DNA from 2 places in the Rhizobium mulingense genome. Region 1 is predicted to be linked to the other one. Evidence: riboswitches for the same ligand, from Rfam matches in the RefSeq annotation. Region 1 holds a riboswitch; the other holds the start of a gene.
The links. A riboswitch is a leader RNA that binds a small molecule or an ion and turns the genes downstream of it on or off. The one in region 1 is predicted to bind S-adenosylmethionine.
Positions count from the first base shown of each region.

Region 2: another riboswitch for S-adenosylmethionine. It lies ahead of PYR71_RS02580 (O-succinylhomoserine sulfhydrylase); the one in region 1 lies ahead of metA (homoserine O-acetyltransferase MetA).

Region 1 covers NZ_JARFVE010000005.1:189,412-203,842, forward strand. Annotated here, with positions in the region: gene PYR71_RS13550 (lysine-2,3-aminomutase-like protein) at 1-26, opposite strand, end outside; gene epmA (EF-P lysine aminoacylase EpmA) at 23-1,084, opposite strand; gene efp (elongation factor P) at 1,232-1,801, shown strand; gene PYR71_RS13565 (SIS domain-containing protein) at 1,861-2,589, opposite strand; gene nagA (N-acetylglucosamine-6-phosphate deacetylase) at 2,607-3,758, opposite strand; gene PYR71_RS13575 (SIS domain-containing protein) at 3,758-4,789, opposite strand; gene PYR71_RS13580 (GntR family transcriptional regulator) at 4,786-5,559, opposite strand; gene PYR71_RS13585 (aldose epimerase family protein) at 5,694-6,716, opposite strand; gene metA (homoserine O-acetyltransferase MetA) at 6,830-7,753, opposite strand; SAM riboswitch at 7,803-7,880, opposite strand; gene PYR71_RS13595 (ABC transporter ATP-binding protein/permease) at 8,037-9,941, shown strand; gene PYR71_RS13600 (ABC-F family ATP-binding cassette domain-containing protein) at 9,952-11,772, opposite strand; gene PYR71_RS13605 (thiamine diphosphokinase) at 11,776-12,432, opposite strand; gene PYR71_RS13610 (MarR family winged helix-turn-helix transcriptional regulator) at 12,488-13,012, opposite strand; gene PYR71_RS13615 (MDR family MFS transporter) at 13,128-14,431, shown strand, end outside.
Region 2 covers NZ_JARFVE010000002.1:488,378-502,808, forward strand. Annotated here, with positions in the region: gene PYR71_RS02515 (quinone-dependent dihydroorotate dehydrogenase) at 1-1,082, opposite strand, end outside; partial or broken gene PYR71_RS02510 (MATE family efflux transporter) at 1-18, shown strand, start outside; gene PYR71_RS02520 (DUF952 domain-containing protein) at 1,079-1,432, opposite strand; gene PYR71_RS02525 (hypothetical protein) at 1,551-1,949, shown strand; gene PYR71_RS02530 (response regulator) at 2,038-2,685, shown strand; gene PYR71_RS02535 (S24 family peptidase) at 2,811-3,482, shown strand; gene PYR71_RS02540 (thermonuclease family protein) at 3,494-4,207, shown strand; gene PYR71_RS02545 (tellurite resistance TerB family protein) at 4,296-4,709, shown strand; gene PYR71_RS02550 (transporter substrate-binding domain-containing protein) at 4,710-5,573, opposite strand; gene PYR71_RS02555 (methyl-accepting chemotaxis protein) at 5,930-7,936, shown strand; partial or broken gene PYR71_RS02560 (VOC family protein) at 8,295-8,677, opposite strand; gene PYR71_RS02565 (hypothetical protein) at 9,037-9,318, shown strand; tRNA gene PYR71_RS02570 (tRNA-Gly) at 9,342-9,415, opposite strand; gene PYR71_RS02575 (2'-deoxycytidine 5'-triphosphate deaminase) at 9,474-10,568, opposite strand; SAM riboswitch at 10,641-10,719, shown strand; gene PYR71_RS02580 (O-succinylhomoserine sulfhydrylase) at 10,764-11,948, shown strand; gene apaG (Co2+/Mg2+ efflux protein ApaG) at 12,171-12,563, shown strand; gene PYR71_RS02590 (hypothetical protein) at 13,034-13,546, opposite strand; gene PYR71_RS02595 (Hsp33 family molecular chaperone) at 13,662-14,431, opposite strand, start outside.

The DNA.
Region 1 (14,431 bases):
GTCTTTAGCGGTTTGACTGTGTTCATCGCCCATACTCCGCAACCGGTGCCCAGAGCACCTGATCGATGCGCGAAGCGCCCGTCGCCAGCATGACCAACCGGTCGAAACCGAGCGCAATGCCGCTTGCCTCGGGCATCGACGACAGCGCCGCCAGGAAGTCCTCGTCGATCGGGTAGGTCTCACCATAGACCCGCATCTTCTCGGCCATCTCGATTTCGAACCGCCGCTTCTGTTCGGCGGCGTTGGTGAGCTCGCCGAAGCCGTTGGCGAGCTCGACGCCGCAGGCATAGAGCTCGAAACGCTCGGCAACACGCGGATCGCCGGCTGAAGGGCGGGCAAGGGCCGCCTCCGAGACCGGATATTCGTCGAGGATGGTGATGCGGCCGAAGCCGAGATGCGGCTCGATTTTCTCGACAAGCACCCGGCTGAAGAGATCGGCCCAGCCGTCGTCTTCGGCCACACGCATGCCGGCGCGCCTGAGCTCGGCCGCCAGATGCTCACGATCGGTCGAACCGTCGGCGGCGACCGAGGCGAGAAGATCGATGCCGGCGTGACGTTCGAAGGCTTCGGCGACGCTCACCCGCTCCGGCCCCGCAAAAGGATCGCTCTCACGGCCGCGATAGACAAGCCTGTCAGTCTTCGCCGTCTCGGCCGCAAGCGCCAGAATGCGCACGCAATCCATCATCAGGCTCTCATAGCTTTCGCCCGCCCGATACCATTCGAGCATGGTGAATTCCGGGTGATGCAGCGGCCCGCGCTCGCGATTGCGGTAGACATGGGCAAAGCAGGAGATGCGCTGCTCACCGGCTGCGAGCAGCTTCTTGCAGGCGAATTCCGGCGAGGTGTGCAGATAAAACGGCGCTCTTTGCCCGTCCGTCGTCACCGCTTCCGTCGCGAAAGCATGCAGGTGCGCCTCGTTGCCCGGCGAGATTTGCAGCACCGCTGTATCCACCTCGATGAAATCCTCGCGCGCAAAAAACCCGCGCAATGCCGCCTGGATCGCATTGCGCCCGATGAGGAACGGGCGGCGATCGGCATGCACGGACGGGGTCCACCAGGGGGACGCTTTGGCCGCAGAGTTCATTCCAAGCTTTCTTCGCCGGAGAAGCCGGTATGGGGTGGCTATTTCCCGGATTTTAGGTTAGTTGCGCCCCCAAAGAAAAACATTTGCGTCTTCGGGGCGTTTCGACAGTCCTCTACGACGCCGAAAGCCGAGTTACAAGGAAGTCTTATGGTCAAGGTCATCGCCTCTTCGGTCCGCAAGGGCAACGTTCTCGATGTCGACGGCAAGCTCTACGTCGTTCTCACCGCCCAGAACTTTCATCCGGGCAAGGGCACGCCGGTCACCCAGGTCGACATGCGCCGCATCGTCGACGGCGTAAAGGTTTCCGAGCGCTGGCGCACCACCGAACAGGTCGAGCGCGCCTTCGTCGAAGACGTCTCCTTCCAGTATCTCTATGAAGACGGCGAAGGCTTCCACTTCATGAACCCGGCGACCTACGACCAGGTCGTGGTCGACGTCGAAACCATGGGCGACCAGAAAGCCTATCTGCAGGAAGGCATGTCCTGCATCCTGTCGATCCACGAAGGCATTCCGCTGGCGCTGGAACTGCCGCGCCACGTCACGCTCGAAATCACCGAGACCGAGCCGGTCGTCAAGGGCCAGACGGCGTCGTCCTCCTACAAGCCGGCCATGCTGTCGAACGGCGTGCGCACCATGGTGCCGCCGCACATCAATGCCGGCACCCGCGTCGTCATCGCGACCGAAGACAATTCCTACGTCGAGCGCGCCAAGGACTGATCCTGGTTGCATCTCGCGCAAAAGGCCGGCTCAGACCGGCCTTTTTTGTATCCGCGATATCAGAGATGCGGATTGCGCGGCCTGTACTTCTTCACCAGCCTCTGATTGATCTCGGCAGCCCCGGGCATGTTGGCGCTGAGATAGACAGGCGCATCGCCGGATCTGGAAAGCTCCGAGGCGACTTCGGCAAAGATCGCATTGATGACTGTGACCCCGACCGCCGTCGAGACCGGGCCGACCCGAAGTCCTGTGCCTGCGAGGTCGAGAACGGCATCACCCGGCGGCAGCCCGTTGTCGAGCACGATTTCGGCGACTTCTGCGAGCCGCCGGCGGCCATTGGCGATCGCTGCGGAATAGGCGATCGAGGTGATGGCGATGACCTTGGCGCCGATTTCATGCGCATAATCGGCGGCCTCGATCGGCGCGGCGTTCACGCCGGAATTCGAGGCAATGATAATAACGTCGCCCGGCTGCATGCCGTAACGCTCCAGCATCGGCCGCACGAGGCCCTGGGTGCGTTCATAGACCGAGCTGATGACCGCTCCCTCGTGCAGCATGGCCGACCCGACAAGCACCGGCACGGTGAAGGCAAGCCCGCCGGCGCGGTAGTGCACCTCTTCCGCCAGCATGTGCGAATGGCCGGTGCCAAAGACATAAACGCGCTTGTCGCCGCGGGCGGCATCGAGGATGACCGACGCTGCCTGCGCCATCGGCTCGGCAAGTACCTGTTTCAGCGTCTCCAGTCGACCGATCAGATTGGAGAAATAGGCATCGGTGATATCAGTCATGCCACGTCTCCTTGATGTCAGGACGCCTCGCCGGCGAGCCAGGTGGCGGTAACAGTCAGCTCATCGGTAAGATGGACGAGATCGGCGCGCGCGCCAGGCGAGAGATGGCCGCGATCGGCAAGCCTGAGGAAACGCGCGGGATAGAGGGTCGCCATGCGCAAGGCCTCAGCGAGCGTCAAGTCGAGATAAGCGACGCCGTAACGGATCGTCGAGATCATATCGACGTCGGAGCCGGCCAGCGTGCCGTCGGACAGCACCAGCTTCGAGCAAAAGCCGCCTTTTTCGCGCCGGACGGTGCGCCCGTTCAGCGTGAACGAATCCTTTTCCGATCCGACGAGCGACATCGCGTCGGTGACGAAAAACAGTTTGCCTTCGCCGCGTTTGGCGCGCAGCGCCGTGCGCAAAGCCTTCGGATCGACGTGATGGCCGTCGGCAATGATGCCGCACCATGTCGAGGGATGATCAATCGCCGCGCCGACGAGGCCGGGGGCCCGATGTCCCATCTGGCTCATCGCGTTGAAGAGATGCGTGACGCCGCGCGCCCCGGCATCGAAACGTTCCTCCGCCGCCTCGCTCGAACAATCGGAATGGCCGATGCTGACCGTGACGCCGGCTTCGGCAAGTTCGCGCACCTGGGCAACCGTCACCTGTTCGGCGGCAATAGTGACGAGCAGCGTGCCGATCGCCTCACGCGCCCGGATGAAGGCCTTGACGTCGCGGTCCTCCACCGGCCGCATCAATTCGGCCAGATGCGCGCCTTTGCGCGCCGGCGCCAGATGCGGGCCTTCGAGATGCAAGCCGGCGACGCCGCGGTGCCCTTTGACAGCCTCGATCGCGGCCTCGATCGCAGCGATGGAGGCCTCTGCCGTATCCGTGATCAGCGTCGGCAGCAGTGACGTCGTGCCATAGGGCCGATGCCCCTGTGCGATGATCTCCATCGAGGCGACTGATGGTTCGTCGTTCAGCATCCGTCCGCCGCCGCCGTTGACCTGCGCATCGATGAAGCCGGCCGAAAGCACGCCGCCGGCAAGCGTCACCGTCTCGCCGTCCGGCAGGTCGTTTGTCGCAACGATCGCTTCGACCCGGCCGTCGGCGACGATGAGCGCCTTGTCGTCATGAAAGCGCTCGCCGTCGAAAATACGGGCGCCGATGAAGATCTTGCGGGCCATCAGACCGTCTCCGTCACCTTGAGCAGGTTTGCCGGCTTGTCCGGATCGAAGCCCTTGCGGCGCGTCACCGACTCGATCAGCCGGTAATAGACGAGCAGCGACACCAGCGGATCGACGAGGCCGTTGCCCGTTGTCGGCACGCGCAGATTGATGCCGGAAAGCGGCTGCGTGGAGAAACCGACAGTGGTGGCGCCGAGCTTCTGCAGGCGCTCCAGCGCCTGGCTGTTATTGGCGAAGGCCGCGTCGTCGGGCGCAAAGGCGACGATCGGGAAACCCGGCTGCACAAGGCGCATCGGACCGTGCATCAGTTCCGCCAGCGAGAAAGCTTCTGCATGCAGGCCGGCGGTTTCCTTGGCCTTCAATGCCGCTTCAAGCGCGATCGCGAAAGCCGGGCCACGGCCGCCCGTATAGAGCGAGGTCGCATGGAAGAGCACCTCTTCGGCTGCCGCCGTATCGATCCCGGCGGTTGCCGAAAGCGCCTCCGGCAGCTTGGCGAGCGCTGTCTGCAGGTCGAACGCGCCGCCGATCGCAGCCGTGACGCCGGCAAGAGCGGCAACGGAAGCGATGAAGGACTTCGTTGCCGCAACGCTCCTTTCGGCGCCGGCATTCAGGCCGAGAACGATATCAGCCTGTTTCGCCAGCGGGCTGTCGGTGACGTTGACGACGGCGATCGTCGTCGCCCCGCCTTTCTTGGCCGCCTCCTGCAGCGCCACGATATCGGGGCTTGCACCCGATTGCGAGACGGTGAAATGCACGCCGCCCTTCAGATGGAGCGCGGCGCCGTAAACGGAAGCGATCGACGGACCGACGGACGCAACCGGAACGCCGCAGGTGATCTCGAAAAGATATTTGAAGAAGGTGGCGGCGTGATCCGAGGAACCGCGCGCCGCCGTCGTCACGACGCTCGGGCGGGCGGACGAAAACAGCCGGGCGATCTCGGCAAAGACCGGCTTTTCCTTTTCGAGAAGTGTGGCTACCACCTCCGGCGACTGGCCGGCTTCCTGCAGCATCAGCGACTGGTTCTCACTCATAGGTCATCTCCGATTCTCAATTCGGCAACGAAATCATAGGCATCGCCGCGATAGTGCGAGCGGGTGTATTCAACGACGCGCTGGTCTTCCAGGCGCGAGACGCGCTCGATCAGAAGCGCCGGCGCGCCTGATTTGACGTTCAGGATGGCGGCCGAGGACGGGTCGAGCGTGACCGCGGTCAGCCGCTGCAGCGCCCGCACCGGCCTGTGGCCGTTGGCCGCCAGCGCATCGTAAAGCGATCCTTCGCCGCCGGCATCGTCGCCCAGGAACTTGATCGGCACCACCGCGCGCTCGATCGCCAGCGGCAGGCCGTCGGCAAGACGCAAGCGGTCGAGCCGCAGAACCGGCTCGTCGCCACCGAGGCCGAGCAGGAAGGATTCCTCCGGTGACGGCCTGTTGACCGACCGCGACAAGATCCGTGCGGCCGGCAGCCGCCCGCGCGAGCGCATGTCGGCTGAGAAGGAGGAAAGCCGCCAGAGCGACTGTTCCATGCGCTCCACTCTGCTCGATACGAAAGTACCGCTTCCGTGCCGCGATTCCAGTACGCCCGACGCCATCAGATCGCGATAGGCGGTGCGCACGGTGACGCGGCCGAGCTTCAAGGCCTCGGCAAGGTCGCGCTCGCCCGGAAGCGCTGTGCCAGGCTTCAGCAGGCCTTCCTGCACAAGGCCGGTCAGGGCCAGCGCCAGCCGCTTGTAGAGCGGCCCGGTCAGGCCCGCGTCACGCAGACCGCGGCTATTCAGTTCCGCTATCAGACTGGTTCTATCCATGGGGTGGCAATAGAACCTATTTAGAACCAATCGGCAAGACGCAATCGGATGCCGATAGAAAAAACCCTCCCCGGTGCGTGTCCGGAGAGGGTTTCATAGCGCTCAAATTTGACACGTGTTCGTCCGGCCGACGCTCAGCTCTTGGTAAAAATATAATCCGTCTCCTGACGCAGCACTTCGCCGGGGCGCAGCACCGCATTCGGGAAACCTTGGTGATTGATGGCATCCGGCCAGACCTGCGTTTCCAGGCAGAAGCCTGCGAAGGGTCCGTATTTGCGCCCACCGAGGCCGGGCGCCCCGGTATTCAGCTTGAAACCGGCATAGAACTGCACGCCCGGCTCGGTGCTACGCACCTCAAGCGACACACCGGAATAAAGGCTGCGGGCGAGCGCGACGCTGCGCTTGGCGGTGCGTTCGGCTGACAGGCAGAAATTATGGTCGTAAAGCACCTGCTCGCTGCCGACGAAACGCTTCATCGGCGTCATTTCGCGCAGATCGAATTCCGTGCCGGCGACGGAACGAATCTCGCCGGTCGGCACCTGCCTCTCGTCGGTCGGCAGATAGTGGTCGGCGGCGATCATGATGTCGTGGCCGAGCGCATCCTCGCGGCCGTCGAGATTGAAATAGGCGTGCTGGCAGACATTGGCGAGCGTCGGCTGATCGCTGGTCGATTCGTAGGTCACCGACAGTTCGCCGTTGCCGTGCACCCAGAAGGTTGCCTGGATGGTGCAATTGCCGGGATAGCCGGCGCGGCCATCCGGATCGACGATCTTCAGCACCACGCGGTCGACGGCATGTTCGACGATCGTCCAGTTGCGTTTGGCGATATTGTCGCTGCCGCCATGCAGATGCGTGACGCCGTTTTCGTTCGGCTCGAGCTGATGGTCCTTGCCGTCGAGCGTGAATTTACCGCCGCCGATGCGATTGGCGCAGCGGCCTGGCGTCGCGCCGAAATAGGCGGAATAGAGCGGATAGCTGTCGAAATCCTCAAAGCCGAGCGAGAGCGGCGCATCATGTCCCTCAAGGCGCAGATCCTGGATGACCGCGCCCCAGCTGATGATCTTGGCCGTCAACCCGCCGCCCTTGATGACGATACGATAGACGGTTTCGCCCGCCTTCGTCTGCCCGAAAACTTCCCGCTCCAACTTCTCCGACATGATCGACATCCGTTCCGTTTTATCCTTGGGGTTCAGGATCGGAACCTGCCCGCATTTGCTTCAATCCGCAACCTGTCGGATCAGAAAGAATGCCGCGGCATCCGCTCATCCGCTCAGAGATCCATGCCGATCTCTTCGACATCATAAGGCGTCGTCTGGTAAATTTCGTTGATCCAGTTGCCGAACAGGAGATGTGCGTGGCTGCGCCAGCGGTTCTGCGGCGCAAGCGCCGGATCGTTATGCGGGAAGTAATTGTGCGGCATCTTGATCGGCACGCCGGCGTCGACATCACGGAAATACTCGTCCGAGAGCGAAGTGGAATCATATTCGACATGATTGAACATGTAGAGCCGCCGGCCCCTTTTCTCATGCACGAGGCAGACGCCCATCTCGCTCGATTCCATCAGAATTTCCAGGCTTTCGGATTTCTCGATATCAGCGCGCCGGACCTCCGTCCAGCGCGACACCGGCACCTCGAAATTATCGGAAAAGCCGTTGAGATAGATCGAGGAAGGCTTCAGGTTCCGGTGGCGGTAGACGCCGAAGGCCTTCTCCTTCAGCTCGTATTTCGGAACGCCGTGGAAATGATAGATCGCCGCCATCGCGCCCCAGCAGACGTTCATCGTCGAATGGACGTTGGTTTCGGTCCAGTCGAGAATCTCCTGCATCTCTTTCCAATAGGTGACGTCTTCATAGGGCAGGAGTTCGATCGGTGCGCCGGTGATGATGAAGCCGTCGAATTTGCGCTGCTTTACCTCTTCCCAGGTCTGGTAGAAGGCAAGCAGGTGATCTTCGGAGGTGTTCTTCGCCTTGTGCCCGCCGATGCGAATGAGCGACAGCTCCACCTGCAGCGGCGAGGCGCCGACCAGGCGGGCCATCTGCAATTCGGTCTTGATCTTGTTCGGCATGAGATTGAGCAGCCCGATCTGCAACGGGCGGATATCCTGTCGGATCGCCATTGTCTCGGTCATTACCCGTACACCCTCCTGGACGAGGGTTTCGAAAGCGGGCAGCGTATCGGGGATCTTGATGGGCATTGCGGTCACTCGATCAAAAATAAAAAACCGGCGGCGACAAAAAATCGCTACCGGTCCGCACGCGGCCCTTTAGCGAATTTTTTAACGTGGCTGCAAGCCGGCCGGCCAAATCACCACGGAATGCCTTAATTAGTCCCAGTTGCGCGACGAATCAACTGCCGAATGCATGCAGCGGCGACTCAGGCAAGCCTCATCACAGTTTAATGACTGATAGAATCTGTTGATAGACCGGTGACGCCACCATGTTAATAATGACAGTATGGGGCGGTGTTGGAAAAGCGTGATGGCAGATAAGACCAAGGGGAGGCCGGGTATTCGGAGGCAGGATGGAGTAGGTTATGATTTCAGCCTGGCATATCGCCTCGGGGTGATGTTCTCCGCATTCTGGAATTCTGAAGTGCGTGGCAAGGTGCTGTTTCTGGCGACCGTGCTGATCCTCGTCATCCTGGCGACGTCCTACGGCCAGGTCATCCTCAATGAGTGGAATGCCCCGTTCTACGACTCGCTGGAGCGCCGCGACCTCGGCGAATTTTTCCACCAGCTCGAAATCTTCGCGATGATCGCCGGCACGCTGCTGCTCCTCAACGTGCTGCAGGCCTGGCTGAACCAGATGACCGCGCTCTATATGCGCGAGGGCCTGTCGCGCGATCTCGTCGACCAGTGGCTGAAGCGCAAGCGGGCGCTGCGGCTCGCCTCCAGCGGCCTGATCGGCGTCAATCCGGATCAGCGGCTGCACGAGGATTCCCGCAATCTCGCCGAAAGCACGACGGGGCTTGTTCTCGGCCTGCTCCAATCGACCATTCTTCTGGTCAGCTTCATCGGCGTGCTCTGGCAACTTTCCAGTGGCTTCATCTTCCATATCAGCGGCCACAGCTTCTCCATTCCGGGCTACATGGTCTGGGCCGCAATCTTTTACGCCGCCTCCGCCTCGGTGCTGAGCCAGGTCGTCGGCCGCAAACTGGTGAAGCTCAATGCCGACCGCTTCTCGAAAGAGGCCGAGCTTCGCTTCACGCTGATGCATGCCAATGAAAACATGCCGGCGATCACCGTCGCCCGCGGCGAGGAGAACGAGCGCCGGCGCATCAACACCGACATCAGCTCGGTGCTGCGGGTCGTCAAGCGCCTCGCCATGGCCAATACCAACCTCACCTGGGTATCGGCCGGCTACGGCTGGCTGGTGATCGTCATTCCGATCATCGTTGCCGCACCTGCCTATTTCTCCGGCGGCCTGACCCTCGGCCAGCTGATGATGTCGGTCGGTGCCTTCAACCAGGTCAATACCGCGCTGCGGTGGTATGTCGCCAATTTCGGTCCCATCGCCGAATGGCGCGCCACGCTGATGCGCGTCACCGATTTCCGCCAGGCGCTGCTCGACATGGACGCGGACTACGACCTGAAGGACAGCATCGCTTACGAAAACACCGCACCCGACACACTGACGCTGAAGGATGTGGTGATCAACGCCAAGATCGGCGAAGACATCGACGAATGCGGCGGTTTCCGGCTGCGCGAAACCGATGTCGTGATCAAGGCCGGCGAGAAAGTCATGATCAACGGCGATCACAGCGTCAACCGCAAGCTGCTGTTTCAGGCCATGGCCGGCCTCTGGCCATGCGGCAGCGGTACGATGGGTCTGCCGCCGGTCGACGATATCCTGTTCGTGCCGCAGGTCGCCTATGTGCCGGGCGGCACGCTACGCGAGGCGCTGGCTTTCCCCGAAAGCCCCAATGCTTACGAGAAGGCCGCCGTCGAGGCCGCCCTCGACAAGGCCGGCCTGCATTCGCTGATCACAAGGCTCGATACCCGCGCCCGCTGGGACAAGCTGCTCGACAGCGACGAACAGAAGGCGATCGGCTTCGCCCGCCTGCTGCTCGTACGCCCGCGCTGGATCGTCTTCGACGAAGTGCTGGAAGGCATGGAGCCGGAGTGGCAGGCAACGATGGCAAAGCTGCTGACCGCCATGCCCGAAACCGGCATGATCTACATCGGCCGCTCCGAAGCCTACCTCGAGGCGCTGCAGCCGCGCGTCCTGCATCTGCAGGCGCTGCCTTCAAAATCCGAAGTTCCGCAGCCGCAGGTCGCTCAGACGGGCGCCAGCGCCAGTGCGGGCGCCGCTGCCGTCCCCGCTCCCAGCGCCTTGGGTCGCCCTCGCCGGACCACTGGTTACATGGATAAAGCGAGCGGCTGAGTTGTGAAACTCAGCCCTCCAGCTCTTCCCGCAGCATTTCGAGCTCCAGCCACTCCTCTTCCATGGCGGTCAGACCGGCGCGCAGTTTCTCCATCTCGGCTGCAAGCCGGTTAAAGGCTGCCGGATCACGCGTGAAGAGATTGGGATCTGCCATCACCTGTTCGCGCTTGGCGATCTCGGCTTCGGCTTTGGCCATCTCCTTCGGCAGGTTTTCCAGCGCGAATTTCTGCTTGAAGGAGAGCTTGCCCCTTGCGCTTCCCGCGGCAGCTGCCGTCTCCTGGGTTTTCGGCCTCTCCGCCGCCTTCTCAGCCCTTTTGCGCTCCTCGAGCGCGCCCTTTCGCTGGGCAAGCATATCCGAATAGCCGCCGGCATATTCGATCCAGCGGCCATCAGGCGCATCCGGCACTGCAGGGGCGATCGTCGAGGTCACGGTGCGGTCGAGGAAATCGCGGTCGTGGCTGACGAGAATGACGGTGCCGGGAAAGCCGGCGACCATTTCCTGCAAGAGGTCGAGTGTTTCGATATCGAGATCGTTGGTCGGCTCGTCGAGGATCAGAAGATTCGCCGGGCGCGAAAGAATGCGGGCCAGCATCAGTCGGGCGCGCTCGCCGCCGGAGAGGCTCCTGATCGGCGTCCGCGCCTGTTCCGGCTGAAACAGGAACTCCTTCATGTAACCAGTGACATGCCGCTGCTCGCCGTTGACGATCAGGTTTTCGCCGCGCCCGTCCGTCAGGTAGTTTGCAAGCGTATCCTCGGGATCGAGATCCTCGCGCTTCTGGTCGAGCGTCGCGACCTCCAGATTGGTGCCGAGCTTTATCGTGCCGCTATCCGGAGAAAGCTGCCCGGTCAGCATTTTCAACAATGTCGTCTTGCCGGCGCCGTTCGGGCCGACCAAGCCAATGCAATCGCCGCGATGCACGCGGATGGAGAAGGGCGTGACGATGGCGCGCTCGCCGAAACTCTTGGTGATCTTGTCGGCCTCGATCACCAGCTTGCCGGATTCCTGCGCGTCTGAAAGAGTCGCCTGCACCGTGCCCTGCGGTCCCTTATGGCCGCGATACTGCGAACGCATCGTCTGCAACTCGCCGAGCCGGCGCATATTGCGCTTGCGCCGCGCCGTGACGCCGTAGCGCAGCCAGTGCTCCTCGCGCTCGATCGCTTTGCCGAGCTTGTGCTGCTCCAACTCCTCGGCCTCCAGAACCTGGTCACGCCACGCTTCGAAATGCGCAAACCCCCTGTCGAGCCGGCGCGAGGTGCCGCGGTCGAGCCAGACGGTCGCGGTCGAAACCTTTTCCAGGAAACGCCGGTCGTGCGAGATCAGCACCAGGGCGCTGCGGCTCTTCTGCAACTCGCCTTCCAGCCATTCGATCGTCGGCAGATCGAGATGGTTGGTCGGCTCGTCGAGCAGGAGAATGTCAGGTTCCGGCGCCAGCACCCGCGCTAGGGCGGCACGCCGTGATTCACCGCCGGAAAGATTGCTCGGATTTTCTTCGCCGGTCAGCCCGAGATGCGACAGCAGATAGGTGACGCGATAAGGGTCGTCACCCGGCCCGAGCCCGGCTTCCGCATAAGCCTGCACCGTGCTGAAGCCGGCAAAATCCGGCGACTGTTCGAGATAACGCACCGTCGAAGAGGGATGGCGGAAGACCTCCCCCGACTGCGCCTCCACCAGGCCCGCGGCAATCTTAAGCAGCGTCGATTTTCCCGAGCCGTTGCGGCCGACGAGACAGATCTTGTCGCCGGGTTCGATCTGCAGCGAAGCACCCGCCAGAAGCGGCGCGCCGCCGAAGCTCAAAAAGATGTCGTCGAGTTTCAGAATGGGAGGGGCCAAAAATCAGACTCCGGAAAGATCGTAAGGTCGGGCAAGCACGATCGCCCGGCCGCTGCCGAGCGAAAAACGAACCTTGCCTTTCGCCACGTTGGAAATGGTGCGCGACGAGCCGAAAGGCAGATCGTAATCCGTGAGCGGATAACGCGCATTCTCAATCGAAAGGCCGGTCAGCGGGCTGAATCCGGGCACTGAAAACAGGCTGCCTGCGGGGAGATCGAGTTCGATCATGCCGGCAATCAACGGCACCGCCTCCTCCTTGCCCGAGGTCAGCAGCACATCGAAACCCTCTTCCGCCAGGCTCACGGCCGACAACAGATGCTGGAGCGCATGGTCGGAGCGTTCGCCGCCGAGCGCGCCTGCGAGGATCAGCCGCCGCGCACCGCGGGCGATCGCTTCCGATACGGCGATTTCGCCGTCCGTTGCTGCTTTTGCCGCCGGGTAGGGCTGTCTCGGCACATTGGGAAACGCCCCGTCGAGATCGGCCGGAGTCGAATCGAAATCGCCGACCCAGAGCTCCGGCGTCACGCCGAGTGCCGCCGCATGCCGCATGCCGCCATCGGCTGCGATGAAGCGGCTGCCGCCGATCGCACGGCGCAGGCGCTCCGTCAGGCTGAGTTCGCCGCCGAGCAGAATGGTGAAGGTGGATTGGCTCATGGGCATTGCCCTTAGCGCAAACGGGGGGTCGAGGGGAAGGGCCGAAGGATCGGGGATCACCTCAACCCGGCGTATCCTTGTCACGCGACAGGAAGATCGCCTCGTAACCGCCGATAAAACGATCGAACAGCGTCGCGAAACTTTCGACATCCTCTTCAGGCCAATCGGAGACGATCTGAGAGATGATTGCGAATTTCTGCGCGCGGATCTCTGCAAGCAGGGCCTCACCCGCCGCCGTCATGACGACGACGATCCGCCGCGCATCGGCTTGCGATGCCTCGCGGCGCAGCACGTTGCGTCCGACCATGTCGGCGACCACCCTGCTTGCCCGTGAGGGATCGATGCGCAGCATCTCCGCGATCAGGCCGACCGTGACCTCGCCGGCAGGCTGCGCCCTGCGCACGGCATCGAGCACATCGAGATGCGAAAGCTCGAGGCCCGGTGCGGCGCTTTGGATAGCCAACCGGCCGATCAGCCGCCGCCCTGTCAGCAGCCGCATGCGCGCCATGCTCCGGCCGATGAGGGGCACGTTGTCGTCCGGCTCGGCCGGGCTGTTGGACAGGATGCTGGTTAGAGTTTCATTCATGACGACACCATAACAGAGCGCAAGCGGAAACTGAATATGCCGACGTCAATAATGTGCTATTGACAACTATATGCTAACAGCACATAAAAAGCCGACCAATCGGAACGACGCATTCATGGACATGCAACTCGCGCCTGCGCCGCTGGTGACGGACCCTCGTCGCCGGCTTATCCTCTTCTTCTTCCTGATGACCGCCATGTTCATGGCGACGCTGGATAATCAGATAGTTTCCACGGCGCTGCCGACGATCGTCGGCGAATTCGGCCATCTCGAACGTTTCGGCTGGATCGGATCGGCCTATCTTCTGGCTCTCAGCGCCGTCATGCCGCTTTACGGCAAGCTCGGCGATCTCTTCGGCCGCAAATACGTGATGATGACGGCGATCGCAATCTTCACCGGCGGCTCTGCGGTCTGCGGCCTCGCCGTCTCGATGGATACGCTAATAGCCGCCCGCGTGCTACAAGGCCTCGGCGGCGGCGGCATCATGGTATCGATCTTTGCCGTCAACGCCGATCTGTTCGAGCCACGCGAGCGGGCGCGCTATCAGAGCTATTCCAGCCTGGTGCTGATGGCGTCGGGCGCGATCGGGCCAGTGCTCGGCGGTACGATGAGTGACCTCTTCGGCTGGCGCTCGATCTTCCTCGTCAACGTGCCGATCGGCTTCATCGCGCTGACCGGCCTCGCCTTCATGCTACCTTACCGCAAACCGCATCGCCGCCCCAAGATCGACTATGCCGGTGCGCTGCTGCTTGCGCTGACGACGACGAGCATCGTGCTCGCCACCGATAGCAGCGAACTGTTCGGCGCATTGATCTCGCCTGAGAGCATTGGCGTCGTCGCCTTCGGCATCGTTTGCGCCGTCGCCTGGGTTTTCGTCGAACGCCGCGCATTGGAGCCGATCCTGCCGCTGCAGCTCTTCCGCAATTCGACCTTCAGCCTGCTGCTGATCATCTCGATCATGGGCGGCGCCATTGCCATCGGCATGGTCAATTACTTCGCTCTCTTCCTGCAGACGACGACGGGTCTTTCGCCATCCGCCGCCGGCCTTCTGTTCATCCTTCTCACGGGCGGTCTCGTGTGCGGATCGCTATCGGCAGGCCGCATCATTTCCAGAACGGGGCGCTACAAACCCTTCGCCATCGCCAGTTTCACCTGTAGCGCCGTCGCCTTCGCGCTGATGTCGCAGATCCAGGCCGGAACGCCAATCGTCTTCATCGGGGCGATTATGCTGCTGCACGGAATCGGGATCGGCCTTGCCCAGCAGGTTCCCGTTATCGGCGTGCAGAATGCCGCGCCGGCCCGCGACGTCGGCGCCGCGACCGGCTCGGTGACGCTCTCGCGCATGGGCGGCGCTTCGATCGCCATTTCCATCTACGGCGCCATCATCGCCTCTGGTCTCGGCAAGGCCGGCATTCCCAT
Region 2 (14,431 bases), on a different contig from region 1:
TTCCGCGCCGCCCAGTAATCGACCCTGCTGTCGCGCAGCTCGCGGATCGATCCGGCCTTTTCCCGGTCGAGCAGCTCGGAGAGACCGCGAACGATATTGCCGGGCAGACCGGGGCCTTCATAGACCATGCAGGAATAGAGCTGGACGAGATCGGCACCCGCCCTGATCTTTTCCAGCGCCGTTTCGGCCGAGGAGACGCCGCCGACGCCGATGATCGGCAGCGCGGCGCCGACGCGCTTGCGCATTCTGGCAAGCACGGCGGTCGACTTTTCGAACAGCGGCACGCCGGAGAGACCGCCCGTCTCCTTGGCCTGGCGCTGATCTTTCAGGCCCTCGCGCGACAGCGTGGTGTTGGAGACGATCAGCCCATCCAGCGGATGCGCGAGCGCCTCGGCGGCGATATCATCCATGCCCTCCTCGGTCAAATCGGGGGCGATCTTCAGAAAGACCGGGATCTTCCGGCCGGATCTCTCCGCCATCTCATCGCGCGCCGCCAGCACGGCCGACAGCAGTGCGGCCAGGATTTCGCGCGCCTGCAGATCGCGTAGGCCGGGCGTATTCGGTGAGGAGATATTGGCGGTGAAATAGCGCGCGACCGAATAGAAACAGCGGATGCCGGCGACATAATCCGCGATGCGGTCCTCGCTGTCCTTGTTGGCGCCGATATTGACGCCGACAATGCCTTTGCCCGTCAGCGCCGAGAGCCGCTCGAAGGCAGCCTCATGGCCTTCATTGTTGAAACCGAGGCGATTGATGACGGCTTCATCCTCGACCAGGCGGAAGATGCGCGGACGCGGATTGCCGGATTGCGGCTTCGGCGTCACCGTGCCGATCTCGGTAAAGCCGAAGCCGAGCCTCAGCAGCGCCTCCGGCACCTCGGCATTCTTGTCGTAGCCTGCCGCCATGCCGAGCGGATTTTCGAAGGTAAGGCCGGCGACGGTCTGGCGAAGGCGCGGATCGGGAGTGATCTGGCAGGCGGGCACCAGGCCGGATTTCAAAGCGGCGATCGAGAGGCCGTGCGCCGTTTCCGGATCGAACAGGAAGAGGCCCTTGCGGGCGAGACGCTTGAAGGGATCGATCATGGCTGCAGCTCCGGGAAAATATGGGCGCCGGTCTCATCGAGCGGCAGCCGCACCTCCCAGAGCACGGCCGCAAGCGGCAGGTCGGCGTAGAGATGCGGGAAGAGATCGCCGCCGCGCGAGGGTTCGAAGATCAGCTTGTCACCGAAGCCGCCGCCATCAACGGCAACCAGCATCAGGCCGGATTGGCCGGTAAAATGCAGGGCGGCGGTCTGCTTGACCTGGTCAGCCGTCGAGAAATGGATGAAGCCGTCCTTGAGATCGATGCCGGCGCCATGAAATACACCGCTTTGTCTGGCTTGCTGCCAGAGCGTTTCCGTCACGATCTTGTAAAGGGTCGGTGTCAGGGTCATCATGGCCTCGCGATTGCTGGTCCTCGATCACCAGCGCTTTGCCGGAAAGAGGCGGCAATGTCCACGCCCCGGCGGTCAAAAACAGGACCCGCCCAGGCAAAATCCGGAGGATGAGACGATGAAGATTTTGGTTCTCACACTTGGCGCTGTTCTCCTGCCGCTGGCAGCTGTCGCGGCCGAGGCCGATGCGGGCCGCTTTCAGCTGGAACGGAGCGGCGATCATTTCGTCCGGCTCGACCGCCAGACCGGCGCCATGTCGGTCTGCCAGGACAAGGACGGCGCTCTCGTCTGCCGCATGGCCGCCGACGAGCGGGCGGCCTATGAGGACGAACTCGACCGGCTTGCGGAGCGGGTGACCAAGCTGGAACAGGAGGGCCTCGTCCAGCGGGCGCTGCCGAGCGACGCCGAGATCGACCGCTCGATCAGCATCATGGAAAAGATGATGAAGAGTTTCATGGGGATGGTGAAGGAGTTCCAGGCCGAGGAAAAGGCCAATCCCCTTCCGCAGAAGACCTGATCTGATATAGTCATATCAGCAGGCAGGCATGGAGCGCAGTGGGACGGCGCCGCATGCGCATAATCGGGCTCTTGGGAGGGAGTTTTCGATGCAGGAACAAACCATTATCATTGCCGACGACCATCCGCTTTTCCGCGATGCGTTGCGCCAGGCCGTCATCGGCATGGAAGGTCGCCAGTCGATCGTCGAAGCCGGCGACTTCGCTGCCGCGCGGACCGCAGCCGGCGCCCATCCGGATGCCGACCTGATGCTGCTCGACCTCGCCATGCCCGGTGTCAGCGGCTTTTCCGGGCTGATGGCGCTGCGCGCCGAATTCGCCAGCCTGCCGATCATCATCGTCTCGGCAAGCGACGACGCAACGACGATCCGCCGGGCACTGGAACTCGGCGCGTCCGGCTTCATCTCGAAATCTTCCGGCATCGACGATATTCGCCGCAGCATCCAGACGGTGCTCGCCGGCGATATCGCCACACCGGAAAGCTATCGCGACGGCCAGGAGCAGGACCCCGACGTTGCCGACCTGATCCACCGCCTGCACACGCTGACGCCGCAGCAGAGCCGGGTGCTGACCATGCTCGCCGAAGGGCTGCTGAACAAGCAGATCGCCTATGAACTTGGCGTCTCCGAGGCGACGATCAAGGCGCATGTCTCGGCGATCCTCTTGAAACTCGATGTCGACAGCCGCACGCAGGCCGTCATCCAGCTTGGCAAGATCAACATGGCGATGGTCGCCTGAGGGCGGCCGAAACCGCCGATAAAAGGATTTTATTCCTCCCTTACCTTTACGCGCGCCGCACGGTCGGTTACACTTTCGGCCGGCTGGAGCGCGGCCTCGGATGGGCTGCACGGAATCGGGCGCATATGCTGTCACACGAGCAGATCTGGGAGGCGATCGACAGGCTTGCCGAGCGGCACGACCTGACGCCATCCGGTCTTGCGCGCCGCGCCGGACTCGATCCGACCTCTTTCAACAAGTCGAAACGACTTTCGGCCGACGGACGTCTCCGCTGGCCCTCGACCGAATCGATCGCCAAGGTGCTCGATGCGACAGGGGCGAACATGGAGCAGTTTCTCGCTTTCATGCGGCCGAGCGCTAATTCTTCCGCGGGATTGCCGGGCGAGCGCGCCAAGCCGCCGCACGGCGGCGCCATTCCGCTGCTCGGCTTTGCGCAGGCTGGTGCGGGCGGCTTCTTCGACGATGGCGGCTTTCCCGCCGGGCAAGGCTGGGACGTGGTCGAGTTTCCGGCTGCGCCGTCGCAGAAATCGGTCGTCTACGCACTGGAAGTGCAGGGCGAGAGCATGATGCCGCTCTACCGCGACGGCGACGTGCTGATCGTCGAACCCGGCGCGCAAGTGCGCCGCAATGACCGCGTCGTCGTGCGCACCCGCGATGGTGAGGTGATGGCCAAGGTGCTTCTGCGCCAGAGCTCACGGTCGATCGAGCTGATGTCGCTCAATCCCGAACATCCAAACCGCACGCTCGATCTATCCGACGTCGAGTGGATAGCCCGTATCATCTGGGCCAGCCAATAGGAAAATATTCCATGCGCCCTGCCGCCGTCTTCACTGGTCTCGCAGGAATGGCGGTCGTGGCCAGCCTGCTGATGGCCGCAGAAGCAAGGCTACGCGGCGGAACGGGCGGTGAGGATACGACCGCGGCAGAGGCGCCAGAAATGGGCCCGGCCGCCGAAATCACCCCCGAGACGGGAGGCCGGTTGGCGCCGATCTCGGACGCAGATGCCGAAATCATTGCACGTGCGGCGCAACCGGCCTCTCCCTCCCCCGCCTCGGCCGAACGCATGACGGCCACGCCAGCCGACCCGGCGCCCCCACCGGATACGCCCGGCGGGCAAGCCGCAGGGCCGGCCGCGAAGAAGCCGATCGAGCTGACGCGGCCGGTGGCCGAAAATGCCGGCGTGCTTTCCTTTGGCGAGCGCAGGCTTCAGCTTGCCGGCATCGTCCCGACACCGACCGACAAGATATGCGGGCCGGCAGGCCGGCAATGGCCCTGCGGCATGCTGGCGAAGACGGCACTGCGCCAGCTCTTGCGCAACCGCAGCCTCACCTGCGACCTCGGCATGGCGGAATGGAAGGGGACGGCGACCGCCGCCTGCCGGCTCGGCACGCAGGATCTCGGCACCTGGCTCGCCGAAAACGGCTGGGCCGAAGCCGAGGCCGGCTCGCCGCTTGGAGTCGTCGCCGAAAAGGCGAGGCAGGCGCAGAAAGGCATTTACGGCGGCGACCCGCGCCGCAAATGACGGATGTCCGCGGCTGCGCCACGCTGCCGATCCCTTGTAAAGGCCGCCGCCAATTCCTAATCTTCGCTCACCGAAAAAGGAATCAGAGATGAACAAGCCGCTTTCCGCCCATGATGCCCTCATCTACGTGATGGTGATGGCATCCGCCGTCGACAGCACGATGAACGACCGGGAGATGACGAGGATTGGCCAACTCATCGGATTCCTGCCGGTTTTCAAGGATTTCGATGACGAAAAGCTGATTTCGATTGCGCGCGACTGCGCCTCGCTGCTGGCAGGGCCTGAAGGCCTCGACGTCGTTCTCGAAACCGTGCGCGACACGCTGCCGGCAAAACTCTACGACACGGCCTATGCGCTCGCCGTCGAAGTGGCTTCCGCCGACCTTTCGGTTAAGGCCGAGGAATTGCGGCTGCTCAGCCTGCTACGCGACCGCCTCGGCCTCGACAAGCTCACCTGCGCGGCGATCGAGCGCAGCGCCATTGCCCGTTTCCGCAAGGGCTGATCAGTAAAGCCCGTAGGGGAAATAGCGCAGATAGATTTCCTGCAGACGGCCGTTGCGTGACAGCGTGGCAAGCGCGTGATCGATGGCTGACGTCAGCACGCTGTCCTTCTGCCGCAGCATGATCGTCATGCCCTCGCCGAGGAAATGTTCGGACAGATAGGGACCGTCGAACAGAGCGCAGCATTTCTCCGCGGCCGGCGAAGAGACCCAGAAGGAAAGCTGCAGCGCGTCGGCAAAGCCAGCGTCGACCTTGCGCTCTTTCAGCGCGGCAAGCAGAGCGTCCTTGGTGTCGAAGGGCTCAGCCTTCAGCGCCGGGAAAAATGCGGCGAGCATCGCCTCGTGCACCGTGCCCCTGACGACACCGACCGGCCGGCCGGCAAGGGCGGCGGCCGTCTTGCCGTCGATCGGTGCTGCGAGATTGCGCACGAAGCGCGCCGGCAGCATCAGATAAGGCCGGGAGAAGACGAACTGCCGGCGCAGCTCGGGGGTCACAGCAAGGCCGGCGATGACGGCATCGCCCTGCGAGGCGGCAAGCGCATCCTTGAGGTCGACGAAAGGAATCGACTGGATCTGGCACTTGTCGGATATTTCCAGCTCGCTGCAGATTTCGCGGGCGAGATCGACGTTGAAGCCGGAAAGCTTGCCGTTCTGATCGGTGAAATTGAAGGGCGGAAAATCGACCGACGTCAGGAAGCGCAGGCGCACCAGCGAGGAGAGATCGGGTCTCGCCAAACGTTCTCGCGCATCGAAGAGCAGCGGCAGCGAGGGCGCTGCCTGCTGAGCGGAGGCAAGGCTTGAAAAGAGCAACAGCCCGAACGCGAAAAGTCCCGTCAGCGTCAGGGATGCCAGCTTGGATTCGGTCATCGTGATCCGGTCTCGGGTTCAGCGCGAAGCGTTGCGGGGGTGAAGAGATGTAACAGAGTCACGCCCGGTGGGGAATATGCGTGTATCCGACGCCGGAACGCCCACCTCGCCCTCCGAGGCCCCTGCGGAGCATTCAGGATCGGGCTCTCCTGGTTTCCGGCGCAAGCTTCTCCTTCAAAATTATGGGCGTTCTCCACACCCGCGTTAGGGCGGAATTAAAGAATAGCGCCTTTATTTATGGCGACGTCATCGGACCCCGCCGGCCGATCGCATGATGCACGCGTCAGCGCTTTGTTTGTAACAATTGATTTCGAAGCGCCGGTGCGGCACGCCCGGCCAATCGGGTGACATTTCCCATGTTAAAGCATCTGAAAATCCGCACGAAAATCATATCGGTCGTGGCGCTCCTGGGGCTGATCACGATGGCCGGGCTGATCTATGTCATCGCCGAGTTTCGCCGTGCGGACGCCGCCTACAGTGCCTTCATCGATCATGAGGCGCTGGCCTCGATGCAGAGCGCACGTGCCAGCGCTTCCGTGGTGGCCTCGGTGCTGCAGGTCAGCCTACTGGCCGAGATGAAGCCCGATACGCCGGCCTTCCAGACGGCGCTCGCCACACCGAGCAAGCTGCCGCAGGCCCGTGACCGGATGAAGGCGGCGCTGGCGCTGATGCCCGGCCGCAAACAGGCTATCGACGAGATCCAGGCGGGCATCGATGAAATCGAAGCCCTGGCCGGCAAGATCACCGAACAGAGCAAAGCCAGGGACAGCGCCGGCGCGCAGGCAAATGTCGCCCTGATCAACGCCAAGCTCGATGCGCTGGCACCGAAGATGATTGCCAACGATGATGCGATAATGGCGCTGCTCAACGACGGCGGCGACGCGCTCTCGGCTTCCGTCAACGGCCGGATCACCTTCTGTCTCGTCCTGATCGGCATTGCCGTTCTCGCCGCGATCGGCGTCGGCATTATTGTGGCGCAGTCCGGCATTTCAAGCCCGATGACGCAGCTGCGACTGCGCATGAAGCGGCTTGCCGAGGGCGATACCGACAGCGAGATCGGCGGTCTCGATCGCAGCGACGAAGTGGGCCAGATGGCGCAAGCCGTATCGATCTTCCGCGACAACGCCATCGAGCGCCGTCAGATCGAGGCTCGCGCGGAGGCAGAGCGCAGCGTCAGCGACGGCGAGCGCCGCGAACGCGAGGCGCAGAAGGCGCGCGAAGCGTCCGAACTCGACCGCGCCGTCACAGCTCTCGGCGACGGCCTGCGCCGCCTTGCCGCCGGCGATCTCGCCTCGCATATCGACGAGCCCTTCGTCGCCCACCTCGACGCGCTGCGCCAGGATTTCAACCATTCGGTCGAGAAGCTCAACGACACCCTGCAGGCGGTCGGTGCCAATGCGCGGGCAATCGGCGCCGGCGCCAACGAGATCCGGTCTTCCGCCGACGAGCTTTCCCGGCGGACGGAACAGCAGTCGGCCTCGGTCGAAGAAACCGCAGCGGCACTGGAAGAGATCACCACGACGGTGCGCGACGCCGCAAAGCGCGCCGAGGAGGCGAGCCAGCTCGTCACCCGCACCCGGCTCGGCGCCGAAAAATCCGGCGAGATCGTCCGCAAGGCCGTCTCCGCCATGCAGCAGATCGAACAGTCCTCGGTCGAGATCGGCAACATCATCGGCGTCATCGATGACATCGCCTTCCAGACCAATCTGCTGGCTTTGAATGCCGGCGTCGAGGCAGCCCGCGCCGGCGAAGCCGGCAAGGGCTTTGCCGTCGTGGCGCAGGAGGTGCGCGAGCTCGCCCAGCGTTCGGCCAGAGCGGCCAAGGAAATCAAGGACCTGATCACCAATTCCGGCACGCATGTGCAGACCGGTGTGTCGCTGGTCGGCGAGACCGGCAAGGCGCTCGATGCGATCGTCACCGAAGTGCAGGAAATCAACCAGCACGTCCACGCTATTGCCGAAGCCTCGCGCGAGCAGTCGATCGGGTTGCAGGAGATCAACACCGCCGTCAACACCATGGATCAGGGCACGCAGCAGAATGCGGCGATGGTCGAGCAGTCGACCGCCGCCAGCCACAGCCTCGCCACGGAGGCGACAGCGCTCAACAATCTGCTCGGCCAGTTCCGGCTGACCGGCACCGGCAGCTTCGCCGCCGCCGCCCCGATCGCCTCCACCCGGCCGCCGGCCGCGGCCCCGCGCGCGCCCGCGCGCCCGGTGGCCAAGGCCCCGCCAATCCGCGTCGCCCGGGAGGGCACCGCCCGCCCGACCACCTCACCGGCCCGCGCCCTCGGCCAGACCCTCGCCAACGCCTTCGGCGGCGGCAGCGCGCCGAAAAGCCAGGATGGTGATTGGACGGAGTTCTGAAGCGCGGCTGTCCGGTTCGCGCCCTGTGATTTGCCCCTCATCCTCGAGGAGGACTTGCTTGCGAGCGGTGGGCGAGGAACTGAGAGGCAGCCACAAGTCTCTTCTCCCCTCGGGGAGAAGGTGCCGGCGGCGGATGAGGGGGCTACCCAGACTTCCCTCTCGTAAAGGTCTATCCCACCACGCCGACCGCAGCGCCCTGTACAAAGACCGGCTTCGCCGGCTCCCTCATCCGCCCTGCGGGCACCAGCCTGGGCGAGCCACGGGTCTCGCCCGTCCATCGGACCCCCGCTGGGGAGAAGAGGGAATCGAGAGGCTGCGGCTGTTCCCCCGTGCCGCCTTTACCGGGTTCCTGTCTACTCTAATCCGGCCGCCAGCCCACCTCGACGAGGATATTCCCCGGCGCCGTGCAGTAGAACAGCCAGCCGCCGCGCATGGCGGCTGGCGGACCGGAGAGCGCCGCGCCGGCGGCAGCAAGTCCGGCATGGACAGTATCGACATCAGCCCTTTCAGGCAGGATGAAGCCGATATGATAGGTTTGGCGGCCTATCTCCACCTGGTCGGCGGTGCCGAATTTGGCGATGGCGTAGCTCAAGACGATTTCGAGGCCGGAATCGTCCTCCAGGATCACAAGGCGCCGTTGTTGCCGCGCATATCCTTCAGCGTCAGGCCGAAATGGCGGATGAAGAAATCCGCCGTCTCAGCAATATCGGGTACGTGAAAATCGAGATGGTTCAGGCGCATGACAGTCTCCGTTCAAAAAAATCCCGGGACTACCGTTTGCCGTCTCCGCACGCCGCCGGGATCCCGCATTTCCATGCGGATCACGTCGCGGGTTCTCGCGCCCTGGGGCACGGAGCAGAGCTTCGTCAGAGCGCTTGGCGCTCCGGCGGGAGGGATCGGTCTTACCTCAACCGATCCTGCCTTTTTCGACAATGCCGATCTAGCAGACGGCGCCGGTTTCGACAATGAAGACGCTGATACGATGACGGCGCTCCAGGCGATGCTTCGCGATGGCGTGAAGGCGGAGATAGCGTTTCATCTGGCAAGCACGATGCAATCAGGAGTAAGATCGCCGCTTCGGCGCATCGGAAGGGATGGACATGAAACCCGCACTCCTCGGCCTCATCGGCACCCTCGTTCTTGCCGGGTGCAATAGCGTTTCCTACCATGGCGGCCCCGGCCTCGAGCCGATCCCGGGCAGCATCACCTATAACGGCCAGCCGCGCAGCAAGCTCACCAAATCACCACCCGGCTCCAGCTTCCCGCATGATTTCATCGACCAGTATGGCCGGCAGGTGGAAGAAACCTACATTATCCAGCCCGACCGAAGCCTGATCATCGCCCACCGGCGATACAAGCCGATCCGGTTTTTCGGGGATTAGTTGGGCGTCGCCGGAAGGATAAGTGGAGCGGGTGAAGGGAATCGAACCCTCGTATTCAGCTTGGGAAGCTGCTGCTCTACCATTGAGCTACACCCGCGATGCGCTGAGATTTCCAACAGATGGGGGCCGCTGTCAAGTCGGCTGAGCGCCGCCCGTCAGATGCGGAAGTGTTTCGAGAGTTTCAGGCCCTGTGCCTGGTAGTTGGAGCCGAGGCCGGAGCCGTAGAGGCTGGCGGGTTTTTCCTGCATGTGCTCGTAGACCAGGCGGCCGACGATCTGACCGTCTTCGAGGATGAAGGGCACTTCGTGGCTGCGCACTTCGAGCACGGCGCGGCTGCCGCGCCCGCCGGCCGGCGCATGGCCGAAGCCCGGATCGAAGAAGCCTGCATAGTGGACGCGGAATTCGCCGACCAGCGGATCGAAGGGGGTCATCTCGGCGGCATAATCCGGCGGCACATGCACGGCTTCACGCGAGACGAGAATATAGAACTCGTCGGGATCGAGGATCAGCTCATTGCGGCCGCGGCTATAGAGCGGCTCCCAGAAATCGAAGATGTCGTGCTGATCCTTCTCGTCGACATCGACGACGGCGGTGTGGTGCTTGCCGCGATAGCCGATCAGGCCGTCCTTATCGCCGCTGAGATCGATCGACAGCGCGATGCCGCCGCCCGAGACGTTCGGCTGCTTGCTGGCGACGAGCGTCTCGCTTTCATGCAGCTTCAAGAGTTCCGGCTCGCCGAGCAAGGACTGGCCGACGCGGAAGCGGATCTGCGACAGGCGCGAGCCGCGGCGGACGACGATCGGGAAGGTGCGCGGGCTGATTTCGAGATAGAGCGGGCCGGAATAACCTGGTGGGATCTTGTCAAATTCCTGGGCGTAATCGGTGATGACGCGGGTGAAAATATCGAGCCTGCCGGTCGAGCTTTTCGGATTGGCCGAGGCCGACATCTCGGCCGGCAGCGCCAAGCTTTCCATCAACGGCACGATGTAGACGCAGCCGGTTTCGAGCACCGCGCCTTGAGACAGGTCGATCACGTGCAGGCTGAGGCGATCGAGCTTGTCGGCCACCAGATGCGAGGGACCGGGCATGAAGGAGGCGCGCACGCGAAAGGCCTTGGACCCCAAGCGCAGGTCCAGGCTTGCCGGCTGGATCTGATCGCGGTCCAGCTCCCGCTCGGAGTTCAGACGCCCCGTTTCAAACAGCGCTGCGATCGCGCGGTCCGCCAGAATTCCAGTTTCGCGAGCCATCATGCCCCATCCATCTTTTGCGCCGACAAAACCAAATACGGGGAATTGACGCAAGCAGCTAACAGCAGTATTGCAGAATTATCCCGTGGTGATTTGGCCGGTCGGCTTGCAGCCACGTTAAACAAGTGGCTAAAAAGACCGGGTTATGAAACCGGTCTGCTTTTGCGGCCGGTTTTTTTGTTATGTGAAGGTGATGGCATGAGCAAGACCTGGCGCCCGGCAACCCAACTCGTCCATGGCGGCACGCTGCGTTCGCAATATGGCGAAACGTCCGAGGCAATCTATCTCACGCAGGGCTTTGTCTACGACACGTCGGAGGCGGCCGAAGCCCGCTTCAAGGGCGAGACCGATGGCTATATCTACGCCCGCTACGGCAGCCCGACCAACGACATGTTCGAAAAGCGCATGTGCATGCTCGAAGGCGCGGAAGACGCTCGCGCCACCGCGTCCGGCATGGCGGCCGTCAGCGCCGCGATCCTCTGCCAGGTCAAGGCCGGCGACCATATCGTTGCCGCGCGCGCCCTCTTCGGCTCCTGCCGCTGGGTCGTGGAAACGCTGGCGCCGAAATACGGCATCGAATGCACGCTGGTCGACGGCCGCGACCTCAGGAACTGGGAAAAGGCGATCCGGCCGAATACCAAGGTGTTCTTCCTGGAAAGCCCGACCAACCCGACGCTCGAGGTCGTGGATATCGCCGGTGTGTCAGAACTCGCCAACCAAGTCGGCGCCAAGGTCGTCGTCGACAACGTCTTCGCCACGCCGCTCTTCCAGAAGCCGTTGGAACTCGGCGCCCATATCGTCGTCTATTCCGCCACCAAGCATATCGACGGCCAAGGCCGCTGCCTCGGCGGCGTCGTGCTGGCCGACAAGGCATGGATCGACGAGAACCTGCACGACTATTTTCGTCATACCGGCCCGGCCATGTCGCCGTTCAATGCCTGGACGCTGCTGAAGGGTATCGAGACGCTGCCGCTGCGCGTGCGCCAGCAGACTGAGAATGCGGCGAAGATCGCCGATTTCCTGGCGGAGCAAGGCAAGGTCGCCAAGGTGATCTATCCCGGCCGCAAGGATCACCCGCAGGCCGACATCATCGCCAGGCAGATGACCGGCGGCTCGACGCTTGTGGCCTTCGAGCTGAAGGGCGGCAAGGAGGCGGCCTTCGCGCTGCAGAACGCGCTCGATATCATCAAGATCTCCAACAATCTCGGCGACAGCAAGAGCCTGATCACCCATCCGGCGACGACGACCCACAAGAACCTGACCGAAGAAGCCCGCGCCGAACTCGGCATCTCGCCGGGCACGGTTCGCCTTTCGGCCGGCATCGAGGATACCGACGACCTGATCGAGGACTTCGCAAAGGCGCTTGCCAAGGTTTCGGCCTGATCGACTGGAATAGCGGCCGGACTTCATCTGGAGCCGGCCGCCGATCCGCTGGAACAAGTTCACCCGCGTCGGCGTTGCGAAGTAAAATTAACGCTGTCAATTAGGCTTAACGATCGAAAACCGTTCGATCATGACCATTTGACCGCTGATCAACGTTCCGTTTCTTGACGGAAAGGGCCTCTTATAAGATACGGGTAACATATCTTGACTATGGTGCAAGGCATGTATCGCGCCCTCACAAGAGATATCGAAGTCGTCGTCGAACCATTCTATCTGGAGGAGCAATCCGATCCGGAAGACGATCGCTACGTCTGGGGTTACCGGATCGTCATCAGCAACAATTCCGGCGTTGCCGTTCGTCTGGTCAATCGCTACTGGAACATCACCGACCAGAACGGCCAGGTGGACGAGGTGACCGGCCCCGGCGTCGTCGGTGAACAGCCGCGGCTCAGCCCCGGCGACACCTACGAATATTCGTCCGGCTGCCCGCTCGACACTCCCTCGGGGCTGATGTTTGGCCATTACCAGATGGAAACGGACGAAGGCGAGTTGTTCGACGTCGACATCCCCGCCTTCTCGCTGGATTCGCCGGGGCTGTTGCGCGTACTCAACTGAGCGCGCAGGTTCGCGGTCGCTTCGTCAGTGCGAACACGAACGCTGTGCTTGCCGCATGGGTCCTCGGGTCAAGCCCGAGGACGACGGAGGGTGGGGACAACGACCGGCAAGAGGCGAGAGGTCGGGAGCAAATTCATCAAAAGTGTGCAGCGAATTTGATTGGAAGTGTTTGCTTACGTGCTTCTCACGCAAGACCGCGCGCATTTGCTGGAATTCCCAGCGATCCCGCCTCTTGCCGCTCGTTTCCCCTACTCTCCGTCGTCCTCGGGCTTGACCCGAGGACCCATACGGCAAGCACTGCTCGTGGATGCGGCCGGTGCAGCATTCCAGTCAGTACCAACATGGACGCCCGCAGTCGTGGATCCTCGGGCTTGCCCAGTCATCAATCTACTAGTCTAAAGGTCAAAAGGATCCGAGGCCTGGCTACCTGGCTTTGCTTGGAAAGGATCCTTAGGTTGCGACGGCGCTGGCTATTTTGCGACCGCATCGTTGACCGCCTGTTGGCAGGGGAGCAACTCATCCGCTGCCCTCTCGGAGTCTTTCAGACCGAGGGCAGCAATCTGCTTTCCTCTAAAGCTGGCGCGGAAACTCAGTTTGCCAGAGAACTCCTCAATCAATCCGGTATCGTCGGAATCGATCCATAATGATTTGAGGCCATCGAGATCCAGACCTCTCGCATCAGCCGTCCATTGAGACTGGTCCAACGACAGTTCGATGTGATAATGCTTGCCTTTCTCCAGGGATTTCCAGTTTGGATTTCCGAGCAGAATGTACAGAGGTTTGTCCTTTTTTCGGAAATTGAAGCCGAGACGAAAAATGGTGTCGTCATCAAAGGAAGTCAGAACAAAACAGCCATTGTCTAAAGTCGGGTCGACAGCCACGATCCAGCCCCCGACCTCTTTCCATTGGATTGCCTTATCATCAGCCAAGCCAATTCGTGGCATCGCCGCCACGAGTGCGAGTACGAGATAAAAAAAGCGCATGAAGTCCCCACCCCGAACCAGTTGGAGAATAGGTGCACTGACTACGCAAAGTCGAGTCACCGTGCTGCATCATCGCTAATCTTTTGTTGTTCGCTGTGCGTGTCCTCAACCGAGCCTATTCCGCCGGCTGAAGCTCGGCCGCTTCGAAGCGGTAGGTGGTCGAGCAGAATTCGCAGGTGACGGCGATTTCGCCGTTTTCCTGGCTTTCCTCGATCTCCTCGGCCGAAAAGCCCTTCAGCACGCCCTTGATCTTGTCGCGCGAACAGCTGCAGCGATCGAAGACGGCGCGCGGTTCGTAGACGCGCACGCCGCGCTCGTGGAACAGCCGGAACAAGAGCCGCTCGGTGCCGACAAGCGGGTCGGTCAACTCGTCGGCATCGATGGTCTCGACCAGCGAGCGGGCTTCGACCCAGGCATCGTCCTCGCCATGCGGGCGGTCGCCGTCATCGCCGTCGCCGCCGTGGAGATCGGGCTGGCGCATGCGCTCCGGCGCTTCCGGCAGAAACTGGGCGACGAGGCCGCCGGCCCGCCAGCGATGGCGCGGCTTACCGGCATCGTCGCGATCGAAGAGTTCGGCCGCGGCCAGGCGCACGCGCGTCGGGATCTGTTCCGACTGGCGGAAATAGACGCCCGCGATTTCCTCGAGCGAGGTGCCGTCGAGCGCGACAATGCCCTGATAGGGCTGGGCGAACTTGCCCTGATCGATGGTGAAGGCGAGCACGCCCTTGCCGAGCAATTGCTCCGGCTCGGTTTCGCCGGCTTCAACCGCCTTGGCAAGCAGCGCCTGATCGAAACGGGCATAGGCGCGGACATTTTCCGGCGTCGAGAAATCGGCGACGAGAAGATCGACTGGGCCATCGCCCTTGGTCTGCACGGTGAACTTGC